Regions from separate parts of the Vibrio hyugaensis genome, predicted to be linked through region 2. Evidence: predicted binding sites of a transcription regulator. Region 2 holds the regulator's gene; the other holds the start of a gene.
What was found. Region 2 encodes CRP, which controls carbon source genes, mostly activating them, when cyclic AMP is high. Its sites were predicted from a motif close to TGTGANNNNNNTCACA; they were not measured.

Region 1: a site for CRP is predicted at 4,914-4,929, ahead of udp (uridine phosphorylase). Genes of this name have one in related genera too.

The regions. Positions count from the first base shown of each region.
Region 1 covers NZ_CP025794.1:1,119,011-1,128,499, reverse strand. The annotation lists gene C1S74_RS05760 (NAD(P)/FAD-dependent oxidoreductase) at 1-27, shown strand, start outside; gene C1S74_RS05755 (CBS domain-containing protein) at 372-791, shown strand; gene C1S74_RS05750 (MATE family efflux transporter) at 855-2,306, shown strand; gene C1S74_RS05745 (zinc/cadmium/mercury/lead-transporting ATPase) at 2,407-4,716, shown strand; gene udp (uridine phosphorylase) at 5,025-5,783, shown strand; gene C1S74_RS05735 (DUF1887 family protein) at 5,944-7,104, opposite strand; gene C1S74_RS05730 (methyl-accepting chemotaxis protein) at 7,270-9,261, opposite strand.
Region 2 covers NZ_CP025794.1:2,504,844-2,514,332, forward strand. The annotation lists gene astD (succinylglutamate-semialdehyde dehydrogenase) at 1-548, shown strand, start outside; gene C1S74_RS12390 (DUF1338 domain-containing protein) at 811-1,602, shown strand; gene crp (cAMP-activated global transcriptional regulator CRP) at 1,834-2,466, opposite strand; gene C1S74_RS12400 (phosphoribulokinase) at 2,706-3,575, opposite strand; gene C1S74_RS12405 (YheU family protein) at 3,700-3,912, opposite strand; gene C1S74_RS12410 (hydrolase) at 3,978-4,985, opposite strand; gene C1S74_RS12415 (TIGR02444 family protein) at 5,351-5,830, opposite strand; gene C1S74_RS12420 (ABC transporter ATP-binding protein) at 5,827-7,746, opposite strand; gene kefG (glutathione-regulated potassium-efflux system ancillary protein KefG) at 7,924-8,511, shown strand; gene kefB (glutathione-regulated potassium-efflux system protein KefB) at 8,495-9,489, shown strand, end outside.

The DNA.
Region 1 (9,489 bases), 1.4 Mb from region 2:
ATCGTTGAAACAATGCAAAATGCATAATTTCAGCAGATAATAGTTTGTCGAAAGCCAGCCCAATTTGAGGCTGGCTTTTTTGTGCGTGATGCATAGCTAATTAACCTAACCCCTTTTTCTTTTCCGAGTTTAAGCCTGTTTGTTTTCAGTTTGTTCCTTATTTCATCGCATTCTGTCAGATCTTTCCGTGCGGGTGGAGTACAACATAAATATGCAACTGATCTTTCATTGCTCTATCTTATGAATCTATTGTGACTGTGATTAATAGACAACGCCTATAAATAAAATTGCCATTTTCCATTTAGTAAAATCAAGAAATTAGACGACACTTATCTTAAAGGCAGCAAAAATGTGCCGCTAAGGAGATAAGAATGCACTCACTAAAAGTAAAAGATTACATGACGTTGCAAGCGGTGACTTTCACCAAAAACATGTCGCTCACAGCGGCTTTGGATAAGGTGATGCAAAGTGTTACTCTAGGTGGTCCCGTTATCGACGAAAACGAGAAAGTCATTGGATTCCTTTCTGAACAAGACCTTTTAGACAAACTCGTTAAAGCCAGTTACCACTGTCAGGATACCCACACAGTAGAAGAGTGCATGCACGAAGATGCACTGTCTGTGTCACCAGAAATGTCCATCATCGAACTAGCAGATATGATGAAGGTGGGGAAACCGAAAATGTACCCAGTGGTGGATGATAAAGATAAGCTTGTCGGTGTAATTACTCGCCGTGATGTATTGAGGGCTATCGGGAAGACGCTAAACGAATGTTTCAAACATCCTGTTTAAAGCCAAAATAATAAAAGTTCAGACAAAAGACGCCTCGGCGTCTTTTTGTCGTTGAGGAAGAATATGTCCACGCAAGACGCGAAGTTTGTCCAAGGTTCTACCATGCGCCACATCTTAGTGATGTCTGGCGCAGGTTCAGTTGGTTTGATGGCGTTGTTCGTCGTCGATTTACTCGATATGTTGTTTATCAGTATGTTGGGGCAAGTTGAATTAGCGGCTGCCGTTGGTTTTGCTGGGACATTGATCTTTTTCTCAACGTCAGCTTCGATTGGCACGTCAATCGCGATGGGAGCACTGGTCTCCAAGTCTATTGGTGCAAAGGACTTTGACCGAGCGAGGTTGATGAGCGGCAGTATCATGCTCACTGCCTTTATGATCAGCTTGGTTATCACTATTGGCATGTACATGCACATTCCCGAGCTCTTGACTGCGATTGGTGCAGAGGGCGTTGCCGCTGAAAGAGCCGAAGCTTACCTTAATATTCTACTTCCAAGTGCTCCTATTCTCGCCTTAGGCATGTCAGCAGGCGCAGGTTTGCGTGCGGCGGGAGATGCTAAACGTTCCATGTGGGCCACCTTAGCGGGAGGCATTGTTAACGCTATTCTTGATCCTCTGTTTATTTTTGTCTTCAAATGGAATGTTGAAGGGGCAGCAGCTGCGTCGGTTATTGCTCGATTTACCGTATTGGCTTTCTCGCTCTATCCATTAGTGAAAGTGCACAAGTTGGTTTCATTCCCGGATTACAGCATCCTCAAAAACAACCTTAAGCCAATTCTAGCCATTGCTGTGCCCGCTATCATTACTAATACCGCAACCCCTATTGGGAACGCTATTGTAACGACGCACATTGCGCATTTTGGGGAAGACTTTGTGGCTGGTTTTGCCGTTATTGGACGTTTGACGCCAGTCTGTTTTGCTGTGATTTTTGCTTTATCAGGTGCGGTAGGGCCGATTATTGGACAAAACTTTGGTGCAGAGCGAATGGATCGCGTGAAAAAAACGCTGACGGACTCGTTGTTAGTCACCACGATTTATACACTTTCGGTGTGCGTTGTACTGTATCTATTGCAAGACTACATTGTTGCGATGTTTAGCCTTACTGGTGATGCTGCAATCATTGTAGTGGCCTTCTGCACTTATGTGGCAATCAGCTTTGTGTTCAATGGCACTCTGTTTGTGGCAAATACCTCGTTTAACAACCTTGGTAAGCCACTTTACTCGACAGCATTGAATTTAGGTAAAGCGACGATTGGTACCTTACCTTTTGTGTACTTTGGGGCGCAATGGTATGGCGCGCTTGGTGTGCTCTATGGACAAGCGGTCGGTACCATCGTGTTCGGCTTGCTGGCATTGGTTGTGCTAAATAAACACATTAAAGATCTGATGCAAAACTTTGGCGAAGACTTGGTGGAAGACGACCCTGCGATAACGTGCGTAAATACTCAGCCTTTCTGTTCTCACGATGCGGTTTTGATCGATGAAGTCGTCACCGCCTTAGAAGAAGAAAAAGCGTAAATTTTAATAATTTCACATAAACACTCTTGACCTTGGAGTAAGCTCCAAGGTTTATTCTTTACGGTAGATAAAGACTTATCACCAATAAGGAAAGTGAATTATGTGTAATAAACATCAAGGTTGCCAATCAGGCAAAATCAAATCTGCGGTGGCAATAGGTGCTACGGAGTCTTGTTCCGCACCAACAAAACCAACCTTAAATATCACTCAAGCCAGTGTTATGGCTTCAGAAGAGTCATGTTGCAGCAGCAGTGGTGGTTGTAGTAATGACCCTGCTGATGAAGAAGGCCCTGCCGAACCCATAGAAACCTCCATTCGCCATAGCTGGTTGGTGTCTGGCATGGATTGCCCTGCCTGTGCCCAAAAGCTTGAAAAAGCCGTTTCTTCTATAGACGGTGTACTCAAGGCCAAAGTCTTGTTTGCGACGGAAAAGCTGGTGGTTGATTTTGACAATCGCGCTCTTGCGCCTGTGATTGAACAAATCTCACAACAAACAGGATTCCCACTGTCTTCGACCGATGCTCCAAAGCCAAAAGCTGAGAAGAAGGGTTGGTTAGGTATCATCAAAGACAATGCTCAGATACTTTCTATTGCAGGTGCGATGGCATTTGCCGGTCTTATTTCGGACGTTAATCCGATGCTGAGCACGTGGTTGTTTACCTTGACCTGTTTGTTGGGTCTATACCCAGTGGCAATGAAAGCTTTCAAACTCGCACGCAGTGGTACGCCCTTTGCTATCGAGACGCTCATGAGTGTGGCGGCTTTAGGTGCGCTGTATCTTGGTGAAACCGCAGAAGCTGCGATGGTGCTATTGCTTTTCCTTATTGGTGAAAAGTTAGAAGCATATGCATCCTCCCGTGCTCGTAGCGGTGTTCAGGCTCTGATGGATTTAGTGCCAGAAAACACGACTTTGATTGTGAACGGAGAGCGTAAAGAAGTCCCTGCTTCTCAACTTCAGCCGGGTGACGTGATTGAAGTGGCACCGGGTGGTCGTATGCCTGCTGACGGTGTTCTTATCAATCAAGCCGCAAGCTTTGATGAAAGTGCTCTTACCGGTGAATCGCTACCAGTTGAACACATTGAAGGTGGGAAAATCATGGCTGGCGCTGTGGTTGTCGACAAAGTCGTGCAAATTCAAGTGACATCTCGCCAAGGTGAAAACGCGATTGACCGAATTCTTCATTTGATCGAAGAAGCGGAATCACGCAAAGCTCCACTAGAACGCTTCTTAGATAAGTTCAGCCGTTGGTACACTCCTTTGATGATGTTGGTGTCGCTACTTGTCATTATCACACCACCATTGCTGTTTGCTCAGCCTTGGGAAACATGGGTATACCGAGGCTTAGCGTTACTATTGATTGCTTGTCCATGTGCGTTAGTTATCTCGACACCTGCGGCGATTACTTCTGGTTTAGCAGCGGCAGCAAAACGAGGCGCCCTCATCAAAGGTGGTGCAGCATTGGAACTGTTGGGACGTGTTGAGTCCGTTGCGTTCGACAAAACAGGTACATTGACACAAGGTAAACCTCAAGTGACCGATGTGGTTGCGATAGGTGTGACTGATGAGCAGCTATTGAGCCTAACAGCATCGATTGAAATCGGTTCAAGCCATCCGCTAGCGATTTCACTGGTGAACAAAGCTCAAGACCAAGGCGTGATGATTCCGGAAGCCACTGACAAAACTGCGCAGGTAGGTTCTGGTGTGACTGGCTTAGTCGATGGCAAAGTGGTTCAAGTGATTGCACCTTCTAAAGCCGAATTCAAGTTGAATAAAGAAGTCGAAGATCGTGTACTTGAGCTTGAAGGGCAGGGTAAAACAGTGGTTGTTGCTCGCCATGACTCTCAAGTTATTGGTCTGATTGCGTGGCAAGATACGTTACGTCAAGATGCTCAGCAAGCGGTTGCGGCTTTGAAACAACTGGGTATTTCATCTGTTATGCTAACCGGTGATAACCCACGCAGTGCTGAAGCGATTGCGAACCAAATTGGTCTCGATTACAAGGCGAGTTTACTGCCTGCCGACAAAGTCCATTATGTCGAAGAAATTTCTGCGCAGCACACGGTTGCAATGGTTGGTGACGGTATTAATGATGCCCCAGCAATGAAAGCATCCAGCATTGGTATTGCCATGGGAGGCGGTACAGACGTTGCCTTAGAGACTGCAGATGCTGCGCTGACTCACAACCGCTTGGTGGAACTGCCAGCCATGATTGAGCTATCACGCGCAACATTAAATAACATTCGTCAGAACGTTGCTTTGGCTTTGGGTTTAAAAGGGGTGTTCTTAGTGACTAGTTTGTTAGGTATTACAGGCCTATGGGTTGCGGTACTAGCTGACAGTGGTGCTACGGCCTTGGTGACTCTAAATGCTTTGAGATTGCTTCGATTCGAGTCCAAACAAGTAAAGTAATTTCACGATCTAATCGATTAATTATTAGCCCGAGGTGGATTCGCCTCGGGCTTTTGTATTTGTATGATTGAAATCATTTTCCTGAATGATTTAATTGAAGAGTCACTGTTTATTATGCAACACAATAGCTTTATGGCTTTCAAAGTGTGATCAAAACCGTTTTTATTTGAAAGTGTAAGTTTATTACATTGTTTCATTGTGATTATGATCACTCTATGTTGGTAAAAGGTTCGCTACAGTGCATCTGTACCCAACAACTTACTAATGAGCTTATTGCTTACAAAATAAGCCACAACAAGGAGCGACTTATGTCTCAAGCTGTATTCCATTTAGGTGTTACTGAAGCGGATCTTAATGGTGCGACTCTAGCAATCATTCCAGGCGATCCTGCACGCGTACAAAAAATCGCAGAAGAAATGGAAAACCCAGTATTTCTAGCAAGTCACCGTGAATACACGCTATACCGTGCAGAGCTAGACGGTAAACCTGTTGTGGTTTGTTCTACAGGTATCGGCGGTCCATCTACGTCTATCGCAGTAGAAGAACTAGCGCAGCTTGGCGTTCGCACTTTCCTACGTGTTGGTACTACTGGTGCAATCCAGCCACACGTAAATGTAGGTGACATGATTGTTACGACAGGTTCTGTTCGTCTAGACGGCGCGAGCCTACACTTTGCTCCAATGGAGTTCCCAGCAGTAGCAGACTTCGAAATTGCAACAGCAATGAAAGCTGCTGTTGAAGAGTCTGGTGCAACCGTTCATATGGGCGTGACTGCTTCAAGTGACACTTTCTACCCTGGTCAAGAGCGTTACGACACATTCTCTGGCCGTGTTGTTAAGCGTTTCCAAGGTTCTATGCAAGAGTGGCAAGACATGGGCGTTCTGAACTTCGAAATGGAGTCAGCAACACTGCTAACCATGTGTGCAAGCTCTGGCTTGAAAGCAGGTTGTGTGGCGGGTGTTATCATCAACCGTACACAAAAAGAGATTCCAGATCATGCAACGCTGAAAGAAACGGAAGCTCGCTCAATTAAAGTTGTAGTAGAAGCAGCGCGTAAGATGCTTTAAGCACAACGGTTAGTTGGCATTTAAACAAACGGGAAAAACCAGAGGTTCGCCTCTGGTTTTTTCTATCTGGCAGTTTTGTCTGAGTATTCAAACAACAAATCTGACGCAATAAAAAAGCAGCTCGAGGCTGCTTTTTTTGATTTTTGATCTATATCGACGATTAGATTTCGTCAGAACCACCAGCGGCTTCAAACCAAGCACTTAGGTGAGTTTTGAGATCTTTCAGCTCGTCTGGGCCAATAAGCGCCAACCCTAAGTCTTCAGCACGTGTGATGTCGTTATGACGCAGTGGACGGAAGCTGACCAGCATGGCACGAGCTTGCAGACCACCTAGAAGGTCGCGCAATGACTCCAATTTGTACAAGGTATCATCGCCATCATCACGCATGCCTTTAGTTTTACATTCGATGATGTGTAACTTGTTGTTCACCACAGTCGCAACATCAAGCTCGTTACGAACTTCGCTTTCGCCGAGTTTGCGATAAACCTGAACGTTCAACGATCGGTCTTGAATAGTCGGCATCGTGTCTTGGATTTGCTTCACAGTGCTGTGAACTAACGTTTCTAACCATTCACCATTTGAGAAGCGACGAGCATCTTCATCGATAAAGGTGAGAACCCCATTTTCATAGGTTGCAATTTCTGCTTCCACCAAATCAGTCAGAAGCATATTCAATTCACGGTAGCCTTGCTGCTTCTCAGAAAGCTCTACATCTAACTTTTGTTCTTTACGACATGTCGTCGCAAGATAGTTAAGCGTCGCCAGTCCAGGACCAAGTTCTAGCGCATTAGAAGCCCAACGCTCACCCAGTTCATAAAGTTTTTGGTCTAGTTGAGGAGGCAGATCGACGTGGTGGAATTCACCGCGCGCACCGAAGATAGTCAGGTAATCAGAGATGGTGATGTGGTCTTCAACTTGCGTGTCTTCTTTACCATCAGGATACAGCCAGCAAAGTTTGTCGCTGTTTGGCTCAACGACAAAGATTGGCCAGCGGTACGTACGGAAAACTTCATACACAGAAAGCAGTCGGTGACGAAGGCCACAACTTGCATTCAGTTTTACTTCTTCACCTCTATCATGGAGGTCTTTTGCCAATTTATGGATCGATTGCTTAATAAGAGAAGTGTTTACAACAGAAGGAATTTCAAAAAATTCAGAAGTAATTTCTCGCTGCTCCAACACGGCACTCAGTCGCTCGTACATATCAGATTGGCTTTTGTCGCCGATGAAGACGATATGTGTGCTAACAGTGCGATTATCCAAAAGAGGAGTGACCAATCTCACTGGGTCTTGGTCGATAATACCAACATGAACAGCCATAGATTTTCCTTCTTATTTGGCTTGCTCGAAAAGAGAAAAGAAAAGGGATGAGCAAGCCATATTAACCATATGTAGACAAGGCTCATAAAAAACAAGGGCGACTTCAATAAAAAGTCGCCCTTATACAGTTGGTTGCAAAAAATCTGTTAACTGTCGATGCTGCTCTTATAGTTTAAATCGATGAACTAACTCGTTTTGCTGATGAGCCAGTTGGGTTAAAGATTCGCTGGTCTGAGCGATGCTCGACATCGCATGGTAGCTTTCATCTGCGATACTGTTGATGTCTTCAATATTGCGTGCAATGTCAGCTGACGTCTCGCTTTGCTCTGCTGCCGCCTGAGAAATATGCGTACTCATTTGGCTGATTTCGATAATAAGCGCTTGGATTTCTTCCATTGAACTATTGGCTTTCGATGCTTGCTCTACTGACATTTCCATGTCACTCATGCAACTTTGGATGACTTGGTTAGCGGATTGCGAACTTGATTGTAGGTTACTGATCATTGCCTCAATCTCAGTTGTCGATTGTGTGGTCTTGGAGGCAAGCACACGAACTTCATCTGCGACGACCGCAAAACCACGACCTTGTTCGCCGGCACGTGCAGCTTCAATTGCGGCATTTAGGGCAAGCAAGTTGGTCTGCTCGGCAATGTTACGAATCACATCCAGAATCGAGCCGATTTGACCACTCATCTTTTGCAGTTCAGAAACGGCAGACACCGATTCGTTCAAGCGTGTTTCAAGTTGGTTAATCGTCGAAATGTTGCTGTTCATGACATTTCGACCTTGGTCAGAGACGGTTTCTACACGCTGAACCATTTCAAGTGAGCCTTGTGCACTTTGCGCTACTTCCTGCACCGAATGTGACATCTCTGTCATTGCGGTTGCGACGGTCGCGGTTTGCTCGCGCTGCGCATTCAATTTAGATTGCGCTTGAGAAGAAGTTTGTTCATTCGTTGATGCGGTAGATGCAAGGTTATCTGAGGCGTCATTTAATTTCACAAGAATGTTGTGCAGGCTGTCTGCCAACGTATTAATGTGACCACTCACGCGGCTAAACTCGTTGTTGTAACGGTTATCGATGCGCTGCGTCATGTCACCTTCGGTCAAGCTTTCTAATACCTTCAAGATACGAGTCAATGGTTCACGTACACTTTGTGCAATGTGATAGCCGATAGCCGTCGCAAACAGAACCACAATCACCGCAATCACAATAGCTTTGGTTACACCAGCAGAATAGATGTCACCTGCATCGGTCAGAGACTCATTCAATTTGTCTGTCGCTGTTGTTGTAAATTGCTCCAGAATCGACATGCTTGAATCAACTTTAGTCGCTAGATTTGCGATATTGTTGTACAGCGCAGAACGAGCAGATAAGTAGTTGTTGTGTTGGTCTAATACACCACCACGCATGCCTACGTCTCGAGTAAATTGATCCACTGAATCACCAAAGGCTTTTTTAAGCTCAGGTAACTGAGTAACCAATCCACGAAATGCGTAATTCAGGTGCGTAACCGCTTTACGGTTTTTCGCAACGGCTTGAGTCACAAACTCTGGATTTGAGCTAGCCAATGCGTCCGATGTGATCACCTCTGCATCTTTTAGCTTAATGAAATAGCTTTTTGCCATCACTTTGACTGAGATGCTTGATTGATCGGCTACGTATTCTTTCAGACCAACGGAAAGTTCGGTGTTGAGCTTTTGGAAACGACGAGAAGACTTCTGCACTTCTTCTTGTGCCGCAAACATCGCTTCGTAGTTGTCCATTGCTTCCTTTGCTTCGGTAAAGTAGCTCTGCTCAAGTTCTTTAAGCTGAGAAAAAGGTTCTGCTAGGGAAGGGTAGATTTGGCTGGCCACTTCAAGTTGGCCTAATGTGCCTTCGAATCGTTGTTGAGATTTAGCAAACTCCTGACGCATTTCATCCATGCGCTGTTTATTCTCCGTGGTCAGGAAGTCTTTGAAAGATTTGTCCGCAGAAAGTAGCTCGACACTGGTTTGGTTGGATAGGGATACCAGTGGAAGTGATGATTTAGATACTGTCTCAAATTTGCCGTGAATATCATTCATGCCCCCCATCATAATGGCAATCGTGACCGCGAAAAGGACGATGATCAGCGCGAAGCCTGCATACATCCGTTTAATTACTGAACCTCGCATAAGTGAGCTTCCTCTCCCAAAAATAGACAACGTAAATAAGAATTGTCTTAAAAAAGTAACAAAATTCATCGGATTGTATTGAGTTTGCGACGCACGTTTTATGACGCACACGACAAAAAAAGCTTCAACGTCACGAGTTATATTGATAATGTTAAGTGAACACTGTTTTTTATTGAGCTCGCTTTTGGCTTAGCGCATACTAAATAGGTTACACACCTTATAAAATGG
Region 2 (9,489 bases):
TCAATATTAGAGTCGGCCAACCATTTGCAGAACCTGCGCCATTTATGGGACCACAGATTTCGGTCGCGGCAGCTAAATTCATTCTGGATGCACAAGCAAACCTACAAGCACTTGGTGGAGAAAGCTTGATTGAAGCGAAAGCAGGCGAAGCGGCGTTTGTTTCTCCAGGAATTATTGATGTGACGAACATTGCTGAACTGCCAGATGAAGAGTACTTCGGTCCACTTCTGCAAGTAGTGCGCTACGAAGGGCTAGAGAAAGCGGTAGAACTGGCTAACGATACACGCTTTGGCCTTTCTGCGGGTCTGGTTTCAACCGACGACCAAGAGTGGGAATACTTCGTGGACCACATTCGTGCCGGCATCGTGAACCGCAATCGCCAGCTAACGGGCGCAAGTGGTGACGCACCATTTGGTGGTCCGGGTGCGTCGGGTAACCTACGTCCAAGTGCTTACTACGCAGCAGACTACTGTGCGTATCCAATGGCATCAATGGAAGGACAAGAGGCGGTCTTGCCTGCCACATTGAGTCCGGGTGTAAGCCTGTAATAGAGAAAACGAAGCGGTGACAAAGTATCGCCGCTTCTCTCTGCCGGAGCTATTTACCAAGTTAGGATTCTGGTAAGCGCGCTGGCAAACGCCAAAGGCGAGCTTAAGACTCTCCAGTGCGTGTTGACTGACTGGCACTTATGCCACACATACCGTCACAGGTTGATGACCGCTCGTTCGTGATTCTGGACAGCCTCCGGGCTGTGAACGAGCGGTCAACTTCTCTTACCCCTAACTCTACATTGCATAACAAGGAGTCGTTATGACGCCCGATGTGTTATTTGAATCGCTATGGCAAGACTACATTAAACGTCTTTGTCCTTCCGCTGCTAAAGTCCATCAACTTCTTCAAGAAGATGAGCCTCTGATTAATGACCATATTGCTCTACGTACGTTTAATGTCGATCCCCTAGGCATTGAAACGTTAGCGAAGCCATTCTTGGCGGTGGGCTACAAAGCCTGTGGTGACTACGTATTTGAAAGCAAAAAGCTGGTAGCAAAACATTTTGAGCACCCAGATCCAAAACAACCAAAAGTCTTCATCAGTGAATTGAAAGTGGATGAGTGCTCACCAGAGCTACAAGCCATTGTTCATAAATTGGTAGAGCAGGTTGATGCTTCTAAACTGACAGGCAGTGACTTCTTATACGGCGGACGTTTGTGGAACCTCGGCTATGCTGACTTCCAAACCTTGGCGAAAGAGAGTGAATACGCTTCTTGGCTTGCTGCGCACGGTTACGGAGCTAACCACTTCACAGTGAGCGTTAATCAACTCAACCAGCATCAAGAAGTGAAGCAAGTGAACGACTACCTACGCACTGCTGGTTTCACCATCAACGAGAATGGCGGTGAAGTAAAAGGCACGCCAGAGGTGCTACTAGAGCAATCATCGACCATGGCAGACAAAGTGCCAGTGACCTTTACTGAAGGCGTTGAGGTGATTCCTGGAGGCTTCTACGAGTTTGCTAAGCGCTATCCAATGGATAACGGTGAGTTGTACCCAGGATTTGTGGCTGCATCGGCAGATAAGATCTTCGAAAGCACCAACGGTTAATAGATACGAGAACGGGCTATGCCCTATGAATTCGGAAACGCTTCGCCTCGGGAGGCTTTAACTCTCGGAATCTGAGAGGGCTATATCTCGAAGGACGAAGTCCGCTCTCGGAACGCAGTGTTCCCAATTCTCGGCTCTTTGTTTTCCGTTCCCTATTCTCAGCTCTTAAAAACAAAAAAGCCACCAAACTTGCATTTGGTGGCTTTTAAATTTTTTAAACGTTAATCGAGATTAACGAGTTCCGTAAACAACGATAGTTTTACCGTGCGCAGAAATTAGGTTCTGCTCTTCTAGCATCTTCAAGATACGACCTACTGTTTCACGAGAACAGCCAACGATTTGGCCGATTTCTTGACGAGTGATCTTGATTTGCATGCCGTCTGGGTGCGTCATCGCATCTGGCTGTTTAGCAAGGTTCAGAAGAGTCTGAGCGATACGACCAGTTACGTCTAGGAACGCTAGGTCACCCACTTTTTGGCTAGTAACTTGTAGACGACGAGCCATTTGCGCAGAAAGACGCATTAGGATGTCTGGGTTAACTTGGATAAGTTGACGGAATTTCTTGAAAGAAATCTCAGCCACTTCACAAGGAGATTTAGCGCGAACCCAAGCTGTACGCTCTTGGTCTTCTTCGAATAGACCAAGTTCACCAATGAAGTCGCCCTGGTTTAGGTAAGAAAGGATCATTTCCTTACCTTCTTCGTCTTTGATAAGAACCGCAACAGAACCTTTAACGATGTAGTACAAAGTCTCTGCTTTTTCGCCCGCGTGAATTAGCGTGCTTTTTGATGGGTACTTATGAATATGACAGTGTGAAAGAAACCACTCTAATGTTGGGTCGGTTTGAGGTTTACCTAGAACCATAATATCTCACTTCCTCTGCAGGGTACGCTTGCGCTATCCATATTTTAGCTAAGCCTGAATTGGCCTACTAGAATAAGAGCACTTTTTATATGCTGCAAGCTCTCTTGTGTTTCGGTTAGAAATAGTATCCTTTTTCGAAAACGATTTCTTGATTTTAATCGTGCCATCATTGAGATTTTGTAAGCAAAACTGTGCACATGATCACGGTATGAAAAGTAAACACTACGATGGCAAGGTTTTTAGCCAATTTTCCCTGTTTCGATAAGTTGCTGCAGAATCGGCCTTACTATGAGCTCCATTGCAAAGCTCATCTTACCGCCCGGTACCACAATAGTATTGTGGCGAGACATGAATGAGCCATCAATCATTGCCAGTAAATAAGGAAAGTCGACATTCTTTATGCCGCGAAGGCGTATGACAACAAAACTCTCATCTAAACTTGGGATGCCTTTGGCATTGAGTGGGTTGGATGTATCGACCGTTGGGACACGCTGAAAGTTGATGTGCGTTCGAGAGAACTGCGGGGTGATGTAGTTTAGGTAGTCATCCATTGAGCGCACGATCGAATCCATGACCGCTTCTCTTGAGTGGCCACGATCGCGCGTGTCACGGACGAACTTTTGAATCCATTCTAAGTTGACGATTGGCACCATGCCAATTAGAAAGTCGACGTGACGTGCCACATTGACATCGCCATCCACCACGCCACCATGCAAGCCTTCGTAGAACAAGACATCACTGTTTTCTGGCAGATCTTGCCAAGGTGTAAAGGTGCCCGGCATTTGGTTATATGGGACCGCTTCATCAAAGGTGTGCAGATAACGGCGCACGCTGCCAGTGCCATCTTCACCAAACTGACGAAAGAACTCTTCTAACCCCGGAAAGTCATTGGCTTGTGGACCAAAGTAACTGATGTGTTTGCCTTGCTCGCGGGCTTTACGGATTTCGACGTCCATTTCTGGACGAGTAAAACGGTGAAAGCTATCGCCTTCGACCCATGCAGGTTTGACGTTCATCATATTGAACATCTTGCGGAAGGCTTCAGATGTAGTGGTGGTACCGGCACCGGATGAACCAGTAACCGCAATGATTGGATGTTTAGCTGACATGACAAACCTTGTCGAAAATTACTTACCTGTAAAGTGCAGCATGCGTATGCTGCACGGTCGATAACCCACTATAGCACGTAACAAGCCCTTGTCATCGAGTGGGGTACGGTAAAATGTGAAGGGTCTAAAACTTTGCTTTTAATTGAATATCTACTGTTTCATGCAGCTCAGAAAAGACGATGAGTGCTTCACCTTTTTCTAATTGGTATTTGACCTGATCGATTTTACTTTGCAGTGAAACTTCGACCGAGCCATAGTCGGTGCCTTCACGTAGTACGAATTCACGAATCAAATTTTCCAGCGTTTCTGGCGCGATGTCTTGCCAAGGGATGACCATAAATACCTCAAACTTTTATGATGTTTAAGCGCGCCTTGGGTTGGAGTCTGGCGCGCCTAAGTAGTTTACTGTGTTCGTGGCACGGATACAGCAGAAAGGTACTCCGCAGCGATACTTTCGTAATAAGCAGGTAGGGCTTCTTCTAACCAAAACTTTGGTTTGAGAGCGGTTCCCGTAAGAAAACCCACATGCCCCCCATGCTCATAAAGTCGGTAATCGATGTTATCTGGCAACACAAATTTCGGGATCACTTCTTCCGTCATAAACGGATCGTCTTTTGCGTGGATTATCAGCGTCGGTAGAGTGATCTGTTGCAGCTTGCTTAAGCCAGAACATTGATCGTAATAATCTTGTGCGTCTTTAAAGCCATGCAGAGGGGCTGTGATCAAGTCGTCGAACTCATACAAGCGAGTCACACGTTTGATCGAGTTATACGACAGTGCGAGTTCGCCTTGGATTAAGTCATGCTTTTGCAGTGCATTACGCTTTAGTGAAGAGAGTAAGTAACGTCGATAGACCTTCGAGAAGCCTTGCTCAATACGATTGGCACATGCCGCTAAATCAAGCGGTGCAGAGACAATCGTCGCGGCACTCAAGATCGGGTCACCTTTGTACTTAGCTAAATAGTTCGCCAGCATGTTACCGCCGAGGGAGATCCCTACTGCGATTTTTGGATTGTTGGGGAACTGCTGATTGAGCTGCTCAAGAAAGAAACGAGCGTCCGTTACTTCGCCAGAATGATAGGCGCGGGCTTTCTTGTTTGGCTTACCACTGCAACCACGAAAGTGCATCATCACTGAAAGCCAACCCGATTTAGAGAAGGCGTTCATCAAACCGTTCGCATACGGGCTGTAGAAGCAGCCTTCCAAGCCATGAAAGAGGACGAAGATTGGTTTGTTGCGTGCGGCTTCGGAATCTGGCTGCTGGGACCACGCCAAATCGAGGAAGTCACCGTCCGGTGTATCGAGTGTTTGCCAAATAGGCGTAAACAGCGCTTTCTTGCGAATAAAGCGCGGTAATAGCGTCTGAAGGTGCGGGTTCTTAATCCCGGCGGCTGCGAAAAATTGTGTCATACCTAACTGCTCTTATATGGTCCTTCAATGTTCGCCGAAGAACTTATTAATATATTCCCTTATACCCAAGTAACCTCAAGATGCTCGTTTCAGCGAGAGTGATTTGGTTTGCAAACGAGGCAGAGATTTGAAGATCTAGTGGCTCTAAATCAAAAATCAATAACAAAGTGTGCAAGCCAAATCATCTCGCCCTTTGGGAGCTTGTCACTGAACCGATTTCATCGTCAAGCATCTTGGAAAGAGCTCGCTATTACGCTGCGCTGCTTTCCTTGATCTCGAATCAGTGACAATGCTCTGAACACTGCATCTTGAAGTCACTTGGGTATATAGCTTTAGTATAGATATTTTACTGGTTTATGACTGATTTATGGATGCTGAATTTTTGGAACTGGAAGGGAAAACGCTTGTTGAAGGTGCTCACCACCGAGCTGCCGACAATATCTTAGCGTTAATGGATCGCCATCGTTACTGACTAATTTTAATGAGTTGACGCAGTCAACGAGGTCGGATTGTTGCTGTTTTTCTAACTGCAGTTCGAACTGTAGTGCTTCGCGATAAAGGGCATCGTTGACTTGCGATTTTAGATGGCGACGTAACTCACGGTAGGAGTGCAGAAGGGTTTCGCTTCGACCAAGGCAACCTTGGACTAAATGCCAGTCCTGTTCTTGGAAAATGACTTGCTGCTCATCGAGCCATCTGAGCAGCAGTAGTAGATTCACATTGCCGTGATAGTTATTTTGCAACGACAAGCACGCTTCCTTCACTTCTCGCACACCATAAAATTGCAGACTGAACTGCCAAAGGTGTTCTAGGGTGAGAGTGTATTCTGCGTGCTCTTTTGTCATTGATTAAACTCTAGCTCCATCTGCTCTAACGTTTCTTGAGCAGACATCCATTCCATCTCTACGTCTTCAAGCTCAGATTTACTCGACGCTTGAAGTGCCAACACTTCATTAAGTTTAGCCTTGTTTTCTGCTTCATACAGAGAGTTATCCGATAATTGCTCTTCTGCTGATGCCAATGCTTCGCCTAACTTATCCATTTTATTTTCTAACTGTGTCAGGGTTTTGCGAATTGGCGCTGTCTGTTTGCGAAATTCTGCGTCACGTCGCTTCTGCTCTTTTTTTGCCGCAGCGCTGTTGTTGTTGTCTTTCTCTGGTTGTGCCGCTTGTGCTTCTTTACGCTCGGCTCTTTGTTGCTCTGTTAGCCACTTGTAGTAGTCATTGAGGTCACCATCAAATGGTGCGACTTGGCGGTCATGTACCAGATACAAGTCGTCCGTTGTTGCGCGCAGCAAGTAACGGTCGTGCGAAACAATGACCATCGCACCTTCAAAGGTTTGCAGTGCCATGGTCAATGCTTGGCGCATGTCCAAATCTAGGTGGTTGGTTGGTTCATCGAGTAGCAATAGGTTGGGTTTTTGCCACACAACTAATGCCAATACTAAACGCGCTTTTTCACCTCCAGAGAACGGTGCGACTTTTTCCAGTGCTTTATCACCTTGGAAGCCAAAGCTACCTAAGTAATCACGCAGTTGTTGTTCAGTTTGGTCTGGTGCAATCTGCATCATGTGTTGTAGCGGCGTTTCTTCTGGGTGCAGTGTTTCTAGTTGGTGCTGTGCGAAGTAACCGATCTTCACGCCTTGTGAGTATGTGAGATCGCCGCCTTGCGCTTTTAGCTCACCAGACAACAGTTTGATCAAGGTTGATTTACCTGCGCCGTTACGACCAAGTAGACCAATACGACTGCCTGGGACCAGATTCAAGCGGATCTTTTCTAAGATCAGGTTGTCACCGTAACCTGCCGATACCTCATCCATCATCATGATTGGGTTTGGCAAAGCCGCTGGCTCGCGGAATTGAAAGTTAAACGGGTTATCGAACTGTGCTGGCAGCACTTTTTCCATACGTTCTAGAGCCTTGATGCGGCTTTGTGCTTGGCGGGCTTTAGATGCTTTGTAACGGAAGCGGTCGATGTAGCTTTGCATGTGCGACATCTGTTTCTGTTGCTTCTCGAACATGGCTTGTTGCAACACCATTTTTTGTGCGCGCTGATTTTCAAACGATGAGTAGTTGCCCGTGTATTCGTTTAGCTGCTGGTTTTCGATGTGAATAATACGACCAACAATTGGGTCCAAAAAGTCACGGTCGTGCGAGATAAGAACCAATGTGCCTGGATAGTTTTGCAACCAACGTTCCAGCCACATTACTGCATCTAAGTCCAAGTGGTTGGTTGGTTCGTCAAGCAACAGTAGGTCTGAACGACACAATAGCGCTTGAGCCAAGTTGAGGCGCATACGCCAGCCACCTGAGAACTGAGTCAGATTCCAGCTCATTTGTTCTTGGCTAAAGCCCAGACCGTCAAGCAGTTCGGCAGCGCGCGCGCGAATACTGTAACCACCAATGGTTTCAATTTTTCCGTGGATCTCTGCAACCAACGTACCGTTGTCTTTTTCTTCGGCAATCATCAGTTGTTGCTCAAGACCACGAAACTCTCGATCACCATCAATGACGTATTCAATTGCGCTGCGGTCTAGTGCGGGAGTTTCCTGCGCTACCCATGCCAATTCCCAATGTTGCGGCTGACTGAATGAGCCAGCATCAATCGACAATTCGTCTTTCAGGAGTGCGAATAGAGTCGATTTACCGCAACCGTTTTTACCAACCAGTCCCACTTTGTCGCCTGGGTGAATGGTTGCAGAAGCTTGGTCTAAAAGAGGTTTACCGCCACGCAGTAACTGAATATCAGAAAAGGTAATCATAGGGCTTTAGTTCACTTTGCGCAGCGCGCGTTTCTTCGTCATTTATCTCGCGGTGAATAGTAGGGCTATTGGCGGGAAAAGTCGATCTCTGACCTTTAATTGCATTATGCTATACAAAAAAGTATAACAAACTGATAACGATAATTTTCCCTGAGAAATTAAAACAAGGACGACCATTTGGCTGTTGCAGCGTCTTATCCCCCAAGAGTTCTGGTGATTTATGCTCACCCTGAGCCGCAAAACTCCATTGCCAATCAAGTGATGATAAAAAAAATTCAATCACTTGATCACGTCACTGTGCATGATCTTTATGGTGCGTATCCTGATTTCTTTATTGATGTGAATTACGAACACGACCTGTTGATGACGCACGATGTGATCGTTTTTCATCATCCCCTCTATATGTATTCTTGCCCTGCGCTACTAAAAGAGTGGTTAGATCGCGTGCTAGGTAAAGGGTTTGCGTTTGGCGATGGCTGTGCACTTGAAGGTAAATATTGGCGTAGTGTTATCACCACGGGAGGCAAAGAAGATGCCTTTAGCCCACTTGGGTATAACAAATATCCATTAGAACAGATTTTACAACCTTTCGAGTTAACCGCTGCTCTTTGTCAAATGCACTGGATGGAACCTCTGGTGTTGTACTGGTCACGTAATGTCTCGGATATTGAGCGTTATCAGCATGCGGAACAATATCGTCAATGGCTGAACAACCCTTTGAATGAGTGGGGAGTACAAGGAGGTCATCATGGCGATAACCAGTGAGTTTCTTCAAAGCAGCGTGGTATTCCTTTCTGCTGCCGTCGTAGCAGTGCCGATTGCTCAGCGACTTGGTTTGGGCTCCGTGCTTGGCTACCTGATTGCTGGTGTTTTAATTGGTCCTTGGGGACTGGGTTTGATCAGCGATGTGGATGCGATTCTCCACTTTGCTGAACTTGGGGTGGTGTTGCTGCTGTTCTTAATTGGCTTGGAGTTAAACCCCAAAAAACTATGGCAAATGCGTGGACCAATACTTGGACTTGGGGGGGCTCAAGTCATTGTGACGACTGCCGTGATTGGCAGCATCGTCAGCCTGTTTGGTTTGAGCATGCAAGTGAGCTTAGTGATCGGCATGGGATTAGCACTCTCATCCACCGCGATTGCACTTAAAGTGATAGAAGAGCAAGGACAAGCCGGAACGGAAACCGGACAATCGGGCTTTGCGGTACTGTTATTCCAAGATATTGCTGTAATCCCAATGCTTGCCATGTTGCCATTACTCGCTGGTGGCACCAGTGGCGGTGATTGGCTGGATGCCTTGTGGGTGTTAGCCTCGGTGATCGGTTTATTGATAGGTGGTCACTTTTTACTGCGCCCTTTATTTCGTTTTGTCGTGATGAGTGGTGTGCGTGAACTTTTCACCGTTGCTGCTCTTCTAGTGGTACTTGGCATCTCTGTTGCGATGCAAAAGCTGGGGCTGTCGATGGCACTCGGTACTTTCTTAGCGGGCGTATTGCTGGCGGAAAGTGAATATCGTCATGAGCTGGAAATCGCGATAGAACCTTTTAAAGGTCTGCTACTTGGCTTGTTCTTTATCGCTGTTGGTATGGCGGTGAATTTGGGCTTATTAGCACTTCAACCGTTTGCGATTATTAGTGCCGTGATTGCCCTTGTTGTAGTTAAAGGCTTGGTGCTCTACGTTCTGGCGCGTACCGCCCGAGTTCGCGCAAAGTCGCGTAGTCGTATGGCGGCGATTTTGAGCCA